2 regions of the Dehalobacter sp. MCB1 genome follow, and region 1 is predicted to be linked to the other one. Evidence: riboswitches for the same ligand, from Rfam matches in the RefSeq annotation. Region 1 holds a riboswitch; the other holds the start of a gene.
What was found. Region 1 has a riboswitch for cyclic di-GMP ahead of A7K50_RS09350 (transglutaminase-like domain-containing protein). Riboswitches for the same ligand answer to the same signal wherever they lie in the genome.

Region 1 (7,578 bases):
TGTCACCCTAAGTAACGAGACAGTCATTCCGATGATGGAACAGGAACCAGGCTTTTGGAAAGAAGCAGATAATAAAGAAAAACTTGTGAATCAGATCAAACAGATCGATGTAGTTAAAAATGACCATACAATGACCTTCTCTACCTGGAGAAATAGCACGGAAGCAGAAGGGTCACTGAACATCTGGATCACGCTTCAAAGTGAACAAAATAATGCAGGAAGCAGCGACGAGAATCAAGGTAGCGGAAGTAGCAACGAGGTTCAGGGCAGCGTAGGCATCGACGAGACCCAGAATCCTGTTGAGGATGAAACTTCGAGCGACAATCAATATCAAACCCAGATTATTGATGGTAATGAAGCGATTACTGTGATGGATGAAGAAGTATTTAGCCCTTCTGAAGAACAGAAAGAAAAAATTGCTGTAGCTGCACAGCCCGAAAAAATATTACCAACCAAAGATCTTCCCAAAACAGGCGGCAACACGACAGCCTATTTAATAAGCGGTCTTTTGATAGCCGGTTCAGGATTAATACTTCGCAGAGTTCAAAAATAAGTTTATAATTGGATAAAAAAGACTACCGTTTGTTTTTAAAAATTGTTGAGTAAGTAGAGATTGGGTCAGGCAGGTGAAAGACCATGAAAAGTAGGAACGGCAAAATAATAATAAAAAGAGTATCTTTGATTCTGATTATTGTAGGGATACTCATTGCGCTTTATCCCTTGTATACGAACCTGAAAGCTTACTATCAGCAGTCTATCCTGGAAAAAGAACTTAATTCACAGATTTCGGCGATAGAACCGACAAGTGCAGACCAATTAAGTACGGAATCCCCGGTTATTGAGGACGCTGCCACAGCAGCCGAGACAAAGCCTCAAACTGTTCAACCAAAGAAGATCAACGCGATGATGCGTATTGAAATACCGAATATTCACCTTTCTTCCATCGTCGTGGTTGGAACATCCAAATACATGCTTTCGTACGGACCAGGTTGGTACGAAGAGTCGGCATACCCTGGGGAAGGCAATACGGCGATTGCTGCCCATAAAGATATGTACGGATCATGGTTTAGAAATTTATATAAACTGAATCCCGGGAATCAGATCTATCTCACTTACAAAGGGAAAAAGTACATTTATTTTGTTGAAAAGGTTTATCCGATTATGACCAATGATTGGAGCGTTATCGCTCCCACCGAAGAGCCGGTCCTCACCCTGACCACTTGTTACACGAAGACAGAGCGGCTGGCCTGCAGGGCTGTTTTGAAAGAAATACAAGAAAAATAAAAAGAGGTAAAGCCTCTTTTTATTTTTGTTCTAAAATAATCACAATTTTAATCAATATTTTCTTATCCTATATTGTATTAAAGAGGGACTTAATTTATAATAAATTTACATATAGCATAGCCAATATTTGGATAGGAATGGTTATTGTGGCACTGGAAAAAGAAGAACTTCAAAATATCATTGAAGAAGGACCCATCTATATTCGTACCTTTGGACAGTTCTGTGTCAAAAGGGGTAGTGTTGTTTTGTCCGCGGAGTCCCACAAGTCTCAAAAAATGTGGGATTTGTTCAAATATTTTATCACCAACCGCGGAAAAAATATAATGCCCGAGACCATTCAGGATACGCTCTGGCCTGATCAGGATTACGAGTATTCCAATAAGGCTTTCCGAACAATGATTTACCGTCTGCGTAAGGCACTGAATAAAGGTGCCTTGGACAATGATGCTATGAATGAGGATCAGCTGATTATATATACCCATGGCTGTTATGGCTGGAATCCGGACATTAATTATCGGCTGGACGCTGAAGAATTTGATCAATATTTTACGGCAGCCAGGCAAAATAAATCTGTTGATCCGCAAAAATCCATGTCGTACTATCAAAATATCTTAGCGTTGTATCTGGGCAGTTACCTTTCAGAATCCATATACAACGAATGGACAATACCTCTGAGAAATCATTACCGGCGTTTGTATCTCCAAGCGATGTCGGATTACTGCTGCCTTCTCACAGCACAAGGAGAGAACAAGCTTGTGATCGAGGTTTGTGAAAAAGTGATCATTAATGAACCGCTTGAGGAAGAATTTCATGTTATCCTGATGGAGGCACTTCTCAAAGAAGGAAAAGTGAAAGATGCCAAACAGAATTATGAATATATCACAAGTAAACTGTATCAGGAATTTGGTGTCAGGCCATCTACCGAATTGAGGAATCTATATAGTAGGATTACAGCGAAGGATAAGACTGTGCGGGCTGACATCGAATCCGTACAGGAGGAAATTGCCGGCACGGATGGTGACGGACCATTTTTCTGTGACAGAGCAACTTTTAAATCTGTTTATGATCTCGAAAGGCGAAGAGTAGAACGCAGCGGCCAGTCAATGTTTACAGTGCTATTGACCTTGCAGCCCAGTGAAAAAACGGTACTGAACAAAGACGCTGCCGACAAAGCTTTTCAGACATTAAAAGAAATTGTCGCCAGAAGTCTGCGAAAGGGAGATGTCTGTGCAACCTGGGATGAACTCCAGCTGGTCCTTATCCTACAGGGCATTAATGTGGAGAGTACGCGGATGGTTGTTGGACGTCTTGAGAATGCCTTCCGAGAAAAGACACGACAGAACGATGTCATCTTGAAGGCAAGATACCAGCCGATCGTTGCCAATCAGACGATTGCCAATGAAATGATTTGAATGACTTCATCAATAAATCCGACATCATCATGGATGATGCCGGATTTATTATTATCTTATATGATTTGACAGGAGATTTCTTAGTAAAGGGTTACTGAAGTATTTTTATGGGTCTTCGCAAAGGTTCCCGCATCCATGTTCAGATATTTGGTCGTGCTGGCCGTTACGAATTTCTTGTTCTTAATATAACCTGCATCCCAGGTAGTATCGATGCTGATCCATTCTCCGTCAACCAGAGCTTCATTCCAGGCATGTTTTTCGTAGGCCTGCTGCGAGCTGCTCCAGGCATCTCCATATACGACTCTGGTTTGCACACCGGCTGCTCTGGCCAGTGCTGTGAAGGCGAAGGAATAATCTCTGCATGTTCCTTTTTTGCTTCTGATGACATCTGTCGCTGTATTGACGCCGATATTTCCGCTGTAATACGCATTGGTATCATAAGCAATATTCTTTGTAACCCAGCTGTGTATGGCGATTACTTTATCCATATCCGTTGTGCATGTTTTCGTAAGGGAAGCTGCTAGGTTTTTGATGGTAGGATTGTCACTATTTACAAAACCGGAAGGAGTTAGGCAAAAGTAATTTTCTGTTGAAGTATTCTGTACCTCGAAGCGAATGCTACCGTCAAACTGTTTTCCGTTGTCTCCAACCCAGATCGTATATAGACCGGCTCCAAAACGCAGCCAAATTACTTTAGAGAACACACCTTGATTCACAGAGACGGGGACCGTTGTGATTTCCCCATTGGGTCCTCTCAGGCAAAGCCAGATCTTACTCAGAGTGCTTGTCCCTTCGATGGTGAAGGAACGGTCATATTGGGTGCCACTAATTGAAGGAGAGGTCACCTGTATGGTATCTGTCTGGAACGCTACGTTGTAAGCCGCTTCTGCTTTTGTTGTGCTAAGGGTTATAAACATCAGAGCTGCCAAAACAACTGATATTACTTTCAAAGATAATTTTCTTTGCATCGTGTTGAACCACCTTTCTCGGTTAAAAAAAATCCCTCTTCAGGGGCTACCTGAAGAGGGCAATCATTATGTCAAAATGATAAAGACTTGTCCTGCACTTTCGGTAACCCGGCTGCCATAACCTTGCGGTGTTAGGCCCGTAGCTTTGCGTCTCCGTCTTTCGGCGGGTTTGCCATTATCGTCTGCTATTTAGTTTTGAAAATCGTTTAACTATTAATACAAAATACCTGTTCCGGATACCGAAACAGGCGTTATAAGCACTATAACTGCACTTTCGGTAACCCGGCTGCCATAACCTTGTGGTGTTAGGCCCGTAGCTTTGCGTCTCCGTCTTTCGGCGGATTTGCCATTTATCGCTTTTGCTTATCCAAATTATAGTATACAAATTGCCTCTTGGCAATAGTTTTTTAAAAAGATGTAACTAGTATGTGACATTTTTTAGCAAAATAATTCCTGCAGCAGCGGGTTTAATTTTCGAGCACTTTCTTGATCTAGCCAGGCCAGGGACCAGCAGCCGGCCCCGCCAAGGCCGAATGTGTTGATTAAGGAAAGTTTTGCCTTCCAGCTTTGACAGTCGTCAAAATAAACTGTCCACTGGAAGCCATGCTCATCCGTATAGAAAAAAAACGGTATGCCTAGGGGGTCTGAAGGGACGGTCTTTCTGGTAACTTTTCCATGATAGCGAGAAGCGGTTTGTATGGCAACGGTAAGCCCAAGTGCCTTGGATGCCCAGCGGGTGCCGTCTTGTCGCCAAGCCCTTCCGTAATAGGGCATGCCCATTAGAATTTTTTCGCAAGGAATCCGGGTAACTGCGTAAGCCATGACCTTGCTTACCCAGTCCAGTGGGGCGATTGGACCTGGAGCGGATGTAGCATAATGCAGATCGTAGGACATGATCTGTATATAGTCGACATATTTGGCGAGTTCAGGGTAATTATACTGAACGCACCAGGGCTCTGCTGTGTCGGAAGTCCGGGACATCACAGAGACGAGGGTGAGCTTTCCTTCGGCGGATAACTGCGCATAGAGGGTTTTCATTAAAGCGGTAAGTCCCGGTCCGGTATCGGACGAGAGCGCTTCAAGATCGACCAGAATCCCGTCCGCTCCGGTATCCCTGATGAGCTTCAGGCAGCTTTCCTTAAAAATACTGCGTTTCAGAGGATCACGCAGCATATCCCCGGCAGTCTTGCCGCTACCCAGCACCATCGGAACCACTTTGGCGCCGCTGCGTTGTCCGAGAGCGACCAGGTACTTCGGTATTTCAGGATCGGTAAAGACACAGCCAAAACTGCCATCCGCTTGCAGCGGCCCTGCAAAATTTGGGACCAGGATATCAATTGATTTCAGAAGATTGCCGGAAACGCAGGCCAATTGTTTCTCGTAAGCCGCCTTACTGCCGTATCCATCCCAGAACTGAAGGTTAGTTATCATCTTGAAACCCCACTTCTTAGTTTCTTATCTTCTGATATCAATATTCAGTAAGAAAAAAGAGGGTGCGTGAACACCCTCTAGTACTAAATAGTAAATTACAGTCAGACTTAAGTATATCGGGCCTGTCTGCATGCCACAATTCCGCTTTCGGCCGTTGTGTCATCCTTGACACGTCGCTCCTTGCCATCCATGGCATCGCGACATTAGGCCATCCGTGGCCGTCAAAAGGCCGCGCTTCGCTTCCTTGCTCCGCTTGACGCTGGAACTGTGGCATGCAGACTCAACGTCATGGAGTCTGTAAAAAATTAGTTGATCCGCTCTTTTAGCAGCGGGTATAGCTCCGGAGTACTGACTTCGTTGATCCAGCCCATGGACCAGCCGCCGATGCCCCCGAGATTGTATTCGTCCATGATATCCAATTTTTCTCCCCAGCTCAGCCGGTCATCAAAATAAGCTGTCCTGCTGTAGCCGCTTTCATCGACATATTTAAAGGTCGGTACGCCGATCGGGTCTGTCAACGTGGTCTCTCGGGTGATTGTAGCACAGAACTGGTCAGCGGTCTGCGTCGCGACTGCCCAGCCAAAGACCTTGGACACCCAGCCGCTTCCTTCTGTTCTCCAGGCTCTTCCGTAGTAAGGTACACCCATCAGAATCTTTTCCGAAGGGATTTCAGTCACAGCATAAGCGATAACTTCTCTGACCCAATCCAATGGCGCAATCGGGCCGGGAGCAGACGTCGAATAATGTTTGTCATAAGACATAATCTGAATATAATCTACAACCTGCGCAAGGTCACTGTAATCGTACTCGTCGTACCAGGGCTGATCGGTTGCAGAGGTTTTGGACATGACAGAGACCATGACCAGCTTCCCTTGCGGGTGAAGCCGCGTATATAAGTCCTGCATCAGCGCAGTCAGGCCTTCTTCAGAGCTTTCGGAGAGTGCTTCCATATCGACCAGAATGCCGTCGGCATTGGTTTCCGCAATAAGTTTGACAGCACTGTTGATAAAGGTACTGCGCTTGGCCGTGTCCTGCAGCACGGAATCAGCCGTACTGCCGCTGCTCATGACCATTGGTACGACTTGAGCGCCTTTACTCTGTCCCAAGGCGACGAGATATTTTGGTGTTTCGGCACTGCTGAACCTGTAGGCAAAGCTGCCGTCGGCCTGAACGGCTCCTGCAAGGTTCGGAACCAGAACATCGATATAGTCCGCCAGATCACCCGGAACATAGGACAGCTGGTTTTCATAGGTTGTTTTATTGGCATAGCCATCCCAGAACTGCAGCGATATTTTGGAACTGGTGCTCCCGATCCGGACAATATTTTGTATTGCCGTACTGATTACATCAAAACCGCCCAAGAAAAAGAAATTATTTACACTGGCTCTGTTTGATCCAAGATAAGCTGTAGTCGGCGTATTCAGCAGGGCATTTTCATCCTTCGGAACCAGTAGGATCGGGTTATTGTTTCTAGCGGCGAGCACAGAGCCTGCCAGTGCATCCGGGAAGGAACCGCCTGTCGCGACAACCATTTTGTCCATATTATATGGAAGATTTTTTAATATCGCCACATTGGTCTTGTAGCGGTCCAGGTCACTCAGTCTGCTGACAGTATACCCGGCTGTTTTGAGCTGATTTGCAGCCGAAGCGCTAATTGCGCTTTCACCGCCGATCAGGGTAATTTCAGTAACGCCAAGTTTCTGGAGTGCATTCAGGGTTGCTGTGGGGACTTTCTGCGTATCGGTCAGCAGCAGCGGGATTCCATTGGCTGCTGCGTAGGAAGAAATGCTCAGCGCATCGGCAAAGACTTTGCCTGAAGCTAGAAAAGCCCGGGTACTGTTTTCAACGGATGTCGTTGAAATATTAGCCGCCGTTTCATAGCGGTCTTTTCCCTGGATCCGATAGGTCGTCAAGCCGTTAGCCTTCAGCGCATTTTCCACGCTCGCCGATATCGCCCCTGTCCCGCCAAGGATGAAAACGGAGGAAGCATTCAACCGTTGGATTTCCTGAAGGACTTCCGGGCGCAGCCGGTTGGGCTCGGTCAGCAGCAGCGGCCCGCCGCCTACTACAGCGCTATTGGCCAAAACAGCACCGGCCAGGGCATCCGGAAACGCATCTCCGCGGGTCAGGACAACACTGCTGGCATTGGTCCAGTTATTTGAAGATATCTCGACTGCGGTCTCATATCTGGTTTCTCCGGCAAAACGGGTAAAGGAAGTGGTGCTGCTGTCCGCGGCATAGGCGGATTTAAGCGTTTCCCCCATTCCCATAAACAGACTGCACGTAAAGAAAGAAGCCAGGGTCAGAGCCGCTATTCCTTTTCTAACCAGGCTTGTCGTTTGTTTTTCTCGATGATTATTCATTTTTAACTTGAACATAAAGATTCTCCTCCGTATATTCTGTCTGGCAAAAATCTGGATATCTTTCTATTTCGCCGTCAGACTCTAAAATCCTGTTCAAAATGCAGGAAAATATAAGATCTT
Region 2 (7,578 bases), on a different contig from region 1:
AAAGATGAAATACGATAAACCCACTTTAGCTATGTTTATGGGAGCTTTATCCACGATTCCCTATGAAATCGTGACAAGAATTCTAATGACCTTTGGATTTGCCAAGTATAGTGTATATCAGCTCACTAGCTTTATGATAACACTGGACAGGCCTAATGATATCCTCGGAGCGATATATTCCATCATATTAGGTTGTGTATTATCTCTTGTTTTTTACTACGCACTTAAATTCTTAGATCATGACTATTTTATAGTCAAAAGTATCGGCATTAGTTTATTAAACTGGTTAACATTAGAAGTCATTTTCATGTGGCTTATTGAAGGGCGTAACTTTATTCCGCATAGACCTATTAATGATTATTATTCAGAAATGATCGGTTCAATTGTGTTTGGGATTACGCTAGGACTACTGTTTCGCTATTATTTATTTAAAGGTTATAAGAAAAACGCATCATAGGAACCGTTTTGCAATACATTTGTACAGCTTTACGAAATAAAGCTCAACTTATTTGTCTTGTAAAAAATCTTCAACACATATCATTACCTGTTCGGCCATCGGACTTAGAAGGATCAAATGACCACCTTTTTGGAAATATCTAATCTTTTTCCTATCCGAAGACACATGTTTATTGATATAATCCACACTCTTTCTTCTTACAGTATCATCATCTTCAGCCTGAATAATTAAGATTGGACAATTTATTTTCTTTAATTTTGGCTTCGTTTGGTGCAATAATAATAAGAATTGGATCATAGACAAAAACGGTGAGATCTTTTTTGCTTGTAAATACCTCTTGATGTGGTTAGGCTTCTTGTTCTTGACGTCATCCGCAATATTACGAAACACTTGGTATATGTTCCAATAGAAGATGGGCGTATTGATTGTCACAATGGCCTTAATATCATGTTTACAAGCAAGATTAAATGCAATCAGCCCTCCCATGGAGAACCCTATCAGCAGAATTTCATCCCCAATTTCTTTTAATCTTAAAAGTTCACGTTCAGCAGAATCTATCCAGTCCAGATAAGTTGCTTTTTTCATTTCATGTCTGGTTGTTGAATGGCCTTTTAATATAGGACAAATAACATCATAACCAAGAGCAGTCAAATATTCGGCCAAAGGCTTCACTTCGTGTACCCCGCCACCAAACCCGTGAATGATTAGACATTTCGTTTTCTCATCATCTATAGCGTTCATCTATCACTGCCTCCAGTCTTTATCTGGCTTTTGCATGTATGTTGTAGAAAATCTCGCGTATCCCGAAGTATTGTTACTACGTACTGCTTACAGTACAAACTATGATGAAGATATTAATAAATGGTTTTTATTTAATCCTTTGGTTGAGAGACTCCAATACCCTTAGCCTAGCAGAAAGATACCCGCTGGTACAGAGCTCGCGGGTATCTTTTGAATATTTCGGGATTATTCTACTCTTACGGCGGTCCCGGAAGCACTGACCATCAACATACTGCCGTTGGCTCCGATAACTTCATAATCCAGATCGATACCGACTACGGCGTTGGCGCCCATCTGGAACGCCCGGTCTTCCATTTCTCTCAACGCAATATTGCGGGCCTCCTGCAGCTTGCCTTCATACGTTCCGGAACGTCCACCGATTACGTCGGTGATACTCGCAAAAATATCGCGGACAATATTGGCCCCCATAATGGCTTCTCCGGTAATCACCCCGTAGTATTCGGTGATCCTGCGTCCTTCTACGGACGGTGTCGTTGTTAAAATCATGTTGTTTTCCTCCAATAACTCTATTTCATAAGGTTAACGTTACTATAAGTATATCACTCCAAGTATTTATTTATATTCCTCTTCGCCTTTTGGCAGCTACCTATCATTCACAACAAGGGATTCCTGCATAATCTTATTAAAAACAGTAACCAGATACGGATCAAACTGTTTGCCGGCGCATTTATTGATTTCAACAAGTGCACTATACGGGTCCATGGCCCGTTTATAAGGCCTTTCATGCGTGATCACATCGTAGGAATCCACAATGGATACAATCCTCGAGAATAGCGGAATTTCATCTTCTTTCAGCCCCTGCGGGTAACCTTTCCCATTCCACCATTCATGATGACCGAGAACGGCTTCCGAGACATGCGCTAATTCCCTGGAAGACTGCGTAATCCGATAGCCGATTTCAGAATGTTTTTTCATGATGCTCCATTCTTCCGGGGTCAAGTCACCTTGTTTTTTTAAGATTTCCCCCGGAACGCCAATCTTGCCGATATCATGCAGCATCGCAACCTGGACCAGTTCAACGATTTCCCTTGCGGATAAGCCGATCTGACTGCCAAATTTACTGACCAGACTTTTCAGCCTCATGACATGGGCTTCCGTCTGATAATCTTTTTCCCAGAGCAGTTTTTCCAGGAACTCGATGATCGCAAGGCGGGTTTTCTTGCTTTCATTCAGTTTGTTGCTATACATTTTTTCCTCAGCCTGGTTGATCATTTCTGCCAAGGGCTGTTCCCTGTTCTCAAAAAACGTCGAGCCAAACGAGATATCGATCGGTACTGTTTTCGGGCGGGAGATTTTTAAGTTATCCTTGACATTGTTTAAAAGCACGCCAGCCTGATCAAGCGGCACACCAGGCATGATAATGATAAACTCGTCCCCGCCCCATCGGATAATCACATTTTCCGGGCCAATGGTCTCCTGCATAATTCTGACCCCGTCCGCAAGTAATTCATCCCCTTTTTCATGACCAAAGGTGTCGTTGATTAGTTTCAGACCATTAAAATCCCCCATGACCAATGCTGCAGGCATGAGGGTTTTATCCAGGAAATCTTCCAACGTATTTTCAAAATAGGTACGACTGTAGGCCCCGGTTAATTTATCATAAATGACAAGTTTTCTGATATTTGCTTCTTTGCTTTCAAGCTCCTCCCGGATGCTTTGAAAATACAGGGCCTGCATATTGAGATAAGCAAGTAGACCAACAACACCGGCAACTAAATAACCTACAGACGGTGGAATAACGTTAATTAATTTGCACAACGGATAAAGTAAAATCGATAAGGCCCAAAAAATATAGGTATAGCCAAGTATTATTCGGATCGGGCCTTGCGGTGTTTTTGCTTTTAAGCATGTCATAGCGGCTTTGGACAATAATGCAATGATCCAGACAACAGACAGAAGTAAAAGAGCGGTTGTCGGGATTCCCTGAACAGCAATACATATAAAAGCAAGGATCAGAAAGCCCGTGCCGATATCCCAGAACACCGGATAGCTTCTGCTAAAAAACAACTGCGTACCCTTGAATACCAGCCAGTACCCTGCGATCGAAGAGGCATAGTTGATAATCTGAAGCACCACGGACGGGCTGTTGGTTTCCAGCAATGCAGTTCTGGAAAGATAGGTTATCATCAGCGTTAAGACAGAAAGACTCCATGCTAAGAAATAATGTTTCTTTTCGGAAAAATATAAAAATCCGTAAGATATTAACAAGACCAAGGTAATCGAAATACTGGCTGCAACGATGGAATCGGCTGTCATGTAGATCCTCCCTCAAAAAAAATCGCGGCCAAAGCAGCCGCGGTTTTCATCTTCTGTGTGCAACCCGACTGTCAATATGCTTCAGCACTTAGACTCGTAGCTTTGCGTCCCTGCTTTTCAACAGGTTTGCCTAAGGATCATTTGATTTGATTTAATTATAGTAAAATACACGAAATCTGTCAATAAATGTATGAATAATCAATTATTGTATAATTATTTAATTTACGAATCAGTCTATTAGTTCTCCGTCATAGGAAGCAATAATCCCATATAAATCAGGCCGACGGTCCCGGAAGATTCCCCACTCCAGGCGCTGGACCTCAAGCTGATCGAGGTCAAACTCAGCCACCAGTACAGTTTCCTCAGTACGCCCTGCTTCCGCAATTCTTTTGCCAAGTGGTCCGGCAATAAAGGAGGAACCGTAAAAGGTAATCCTGGAATCTTCATCTTCCTCGACGCCGATCCGATTGGAAGCGACCACGGGGATCAGGTTCGCGGCAGCGTGGCCGAGCATGCAGGCCTGCCAATGGTCTTTGGAATCAATCGTCTGGTCCAGCGGTTCTGAACCGATGGCCGTCGGATATAACAGGATCTCTGCCCCCATCAGGGTCATGCAGCGGGCAGCTTCCGGGTACCATTGATCCCAACAGACGCCGACCCCAATCTTGGCGTAGCGCGTTTGCCAGACTTTAAAGCCTGTGTCACCGGGGTTAAAATAGAATTTTTCCTCATAGCCCGGCCCGTCAGGGATATGGCTTTTTCTGTATTTGCCGAGGATCTCACCGTCGGCATCAATCATGGCAATTGTATTGTAGCGCGCATAGTTTCTCTTCTCATAGAAACTGATTGGCAGGACGACTTCCAGCTCTCTGGCGATTTGCCGGAAATGCCTGACCGCCTGATTATTTTCTAGCTCTTTCGCATATCCGTAATAATCTGATTTTTCTTTCTGACAGAAATATGGGGTCTCGAACAGTTCCTGCAACAGGATAATCTGGGCTCCTCGGGCCGCTGCCTCCCTGACCAGTGTCTCTGCCCCGGCAATATTTTCTTCAACGTTACTGGTGCAGCGCATTTGTGTTGCTGCCACTTTGACGTTTCTCATCGTTAAATTCCTTCCCTACTGCCTATTATTTTTATAGATCTACCGCAGGCATCTGCTGGGTGGTACAGTGAACATTGCCGCCTTCCCCAATAATTGCCATTCCATCAATGGTGCGGATCCGTCTTTCCGGAAAAATCCCGCTCAGGGTCCGAATAGCCAGGGCATCGGTTTCGGCAGCCTGGCCCCCAAATACAGGTAAAATAATTCCGCCGTTAACAAAGTAAAAGTTTAAATAACTCAACGTCAGGCGTTTACCGTCGGCAAATACGGCGGGAGGCTGTTGTATTGGGATGATTTCAAAGGTTCTTCCTTTGGCGTCCGTTTCCTGGTTTAACACCGCGAGGTTTTCCCGGGTAATCGCATAATTCGGATCGCAAGGGTCGTCACAGATCTGAATCACGATTTTGCCAGGCGAAGCAAAACAAGCGATATTGTCAACATGACCGTCTGTTTCATCCCCGTATAAGCCTTTTTCCAGCCAGATGACTTTGTGGATACTCAAATATTTCTTCAATAGTTCCAAAATATGTTCCCGGGAAAAATCAGGGTTACGGTTCGGATTGAGCAGACATTCGGCCGTTGTCAAGAGTGTACCATCTCCGTCCACGTGCAGCGAGCCGCCTTCCATAATCAGGGGCGCATCAAACGGTTTTAGTCCAAGGTGCTTCAATATTTGCGGTGCGACCTGGTTGTCCAGATCCCAGTCCGGGTATTTGCCGCCCCAGGCATTGAAGTGCCAGTTGATGCCGGCTGTATCTCCCCGATCATTGACGATAAACGTCGGCCCGTTATCCCGAAGCCAGGCATCATTGTGCGCCAACGGCAGGAGCTCAATCTGCCTGTTCCGAAAGCGGCCTTCGAGCAGAGATCGTTCGTCGGGGTTTACCAGCACGGTGACGGGTTCAAATTCCCCGATAGCTCGAATAATGTCGGTATAGCCCTCGCAAACAGCCTCGTAGTCTTCGGGGTGGCACATTGATGCCCGAACTGGCCACGAAATAAAGGTACGTTCGTGTCTATCCCATTCCGCAGGCATTCTATAGTTCAAATCGCTCGGAAACATCAGTTTATCCTTTCTTCAGCAACAACATATATCCATCATTACTTTCAAATTGACATTTATCCTATTGATTATTTATAGTTCATTTTACATGAAAATCTCACCACTTTTCAAGGCATAAAATCACCCCACGATAATGTGGGGTGCATCATCACAATATTCAATGATTGATAGGTATATGTTAAAAGTTATTCTTTATCCCTGAAACTTTTCCGTATCTTCGCGACGGATCTGGGCGCGTTTGATCTTGCCGCCGATCGTCTTCGGCAGCTCGTCGACAAATTCAAGTATCCTCGGGTATTTGTATGGAGCCGTCACCTTTTTGACATAGTCCTGGATCTCTTTTTTTAACGTTTCGGAAGCCGTATAGCCTTTGGCCAGCACAACAGTTGCTTTAACGACCGTTCCCCTGACGGCATCCGGGGCGCCGGTTACAGCACACTCTACGACAGCGGGATGTTCAATCAGCGCGCTTTCAACTTCAAAAGGACTGATCCTGTAGCCGGACGCCTTAATAACATCATCATTGCGGCCAACAAACCATAAAAAGCCGTGTTCGTCCCAGTAGGCCATATCCCCTGTGTGGTAAGTATCGTCATACCATACTTTTTTGGTTCCAGTTTCATCCCTGTAGTACCCGCAGAACAACCCGGCAGGCTTATTGGAATCAGCCTCGCGGATGACCAGTTCCCCTTCAACGCCTGGAGGACATGGAGCTCCGTTTTCATCAACCACATCGATCTTATAGGCCGGATTCGGTTTGCCCATCGCTCCCGGATAAATATCCAGCCATTCAAAGTTCGCGACCAATACCGTTGTCTCAGTCTGACCAAATCCATTTAAAATGCTTAAGCCGGTCAGACTTTTAAATCTGTTAAAGACATCCGGATTCAAAGGTTCCCCGGCTGTGGAGCAGTGGACAATTGAAGACAGGTCATATTTTTCCAATTCGTTTTCCAGCAGGAAACGGTAAATGGTTGGAGGCGCGCAAAACGTAGACAGCTTATATTTTTGCATCATTTCCAGCAGCTTCTCAGGTATAAACTTGTCCATATCATAGACAAACTGTGCCGTTCCGCAAATCCACTGGCCGTAAATTTTTCCCCAGCCGAATTTAGCCCAACCGGAATCGGAAACCGTCAGGTGAAGCCCGCCATCCACGACGCGCTGCCAGTATTTGGCCGTCACAATATGACCAAGCGGATAGGTGAAGCTCTGAATAGCCATTTTGGGCATGCTCGTGGTCCCTGACGTGAAATAGATGATCATCGTGTCGTCGTTCGTTGTGGCGTCAGCACCTGTCGGCCGGACCCAATTTTCGGAAGCGGCCTCCATGCTGCTGCTAAAATCAACCCAGCCTGGACGCTTAGCCCCGACCAGAAAAAGCGTCTCAAGCGTTACTGATTCTTCCCTGGAAGCTTCGACATGGTCGAGAATTATCGGATCATTATAGGCGATGATCGCTTTAATCGATGCGGCATTATTGCGATAAACAATATCCTTCTGCGTAAGCTGATTGGAAGAAGGAATATAGATCGCACCAATTTTGGCCAGAGCCAGAATCGCTATGTACACTTCATAACGCCTTCTCAGAATCAGCATGACTTTGTCACCCTTGCAAATCCCGGCTTCGCTTAACATGTTCGCCGTTTTATCCGAGTATTTTTTCAGGTCGGTAAAGGTAAAGACCCGTTCATTACCGTGGTCGTCGCACCAAACCAGCGCTGGACGCTCTGGTTCCAGACGGGCATATTCATCGACAATATCATACGCAAAATTAAAATTTTTCGGTACTTTCACTTGATAATTCGCACAAAAATCTTCATAAGAATCAAAATCGGTTTTCCCAATATATCTTGAAGCGAGGTTCATCTGTTCACATCCTTTATAAAAGTATGA

Region 2: another riboswitch for cyclic di-GMP. It lies ahead of A7K50_RS06475 (diguanylate cyclase); the one in region 1 lies ahead of A7K50_RS09350 (transglutaminase-like domain-containing protein).

Annotation. Positions count from the first base shown of each region.
Region 1 is NZ_LXPC01000012.1:325,811-333,388, forward strand. It holds gene A7K50_RS09335 (LPXTG cell wall anchor domain-containing protein) at 1-553, shown strand, start outside; gene A7K50_RS09340 (class E sortase) at 637-1,284, shown strand; gene A7K50_RS09345 (BTAD domain-containing putative transcriptional regulator) at 1,431-2,696, shown strand; gene A7K50_RS09350 (transglutaminase-like domain-containing protein) at 2,777-3,664, opposite strand; cyclic di-GMP riboswitch class I at 3,764-3,848, opposite strand; cyclic di-GMP riboswitch class I at 3,938-4,022, opposite strand; gene A7K50_RS09355 (glycosyl hydrolase family 18 protein) at 4,103-5,095, opposite strand; gene A7K50_RS09360 (cell wall-binding repeat-containing protein) at 5,401-7,473, opposite strand.
Region 2 is NZ_LXPC01000010.1:16,066-23,643, reverse strand. It holds gene A7K50_RS06490 (hypothetical protein) at 5-457, shown strand; gene A7K50_RS06485 (alpha/beta fold hydrolase) at 506-1,198, opposite strand; gene A7K50_RS06480 (heavy metal-binding domain-containing protein) at 1,424-1,744, opposite strand; gene A7K50_RS06475 (diguanylate cyclase) at 1,841-3,514, opposite strand; cyclic di-GMP riboswitch class I at 3,570-3,655, opposite strand; gene aguB (N-carbamoylputrescine amidase) at 3,744-4,619, opposite strand; gene A7K50_RS06465 (agmatine deiminase family protein) at 4,651-5,682, opposite strand; gene A7K50_RS06460 (AMP-binding protein) at 5,875-7,551, opposite strand; gene A7K50_RS06455 (XRE family transcriptional regulator) at 7,565-7,578, opposite strand, start outside.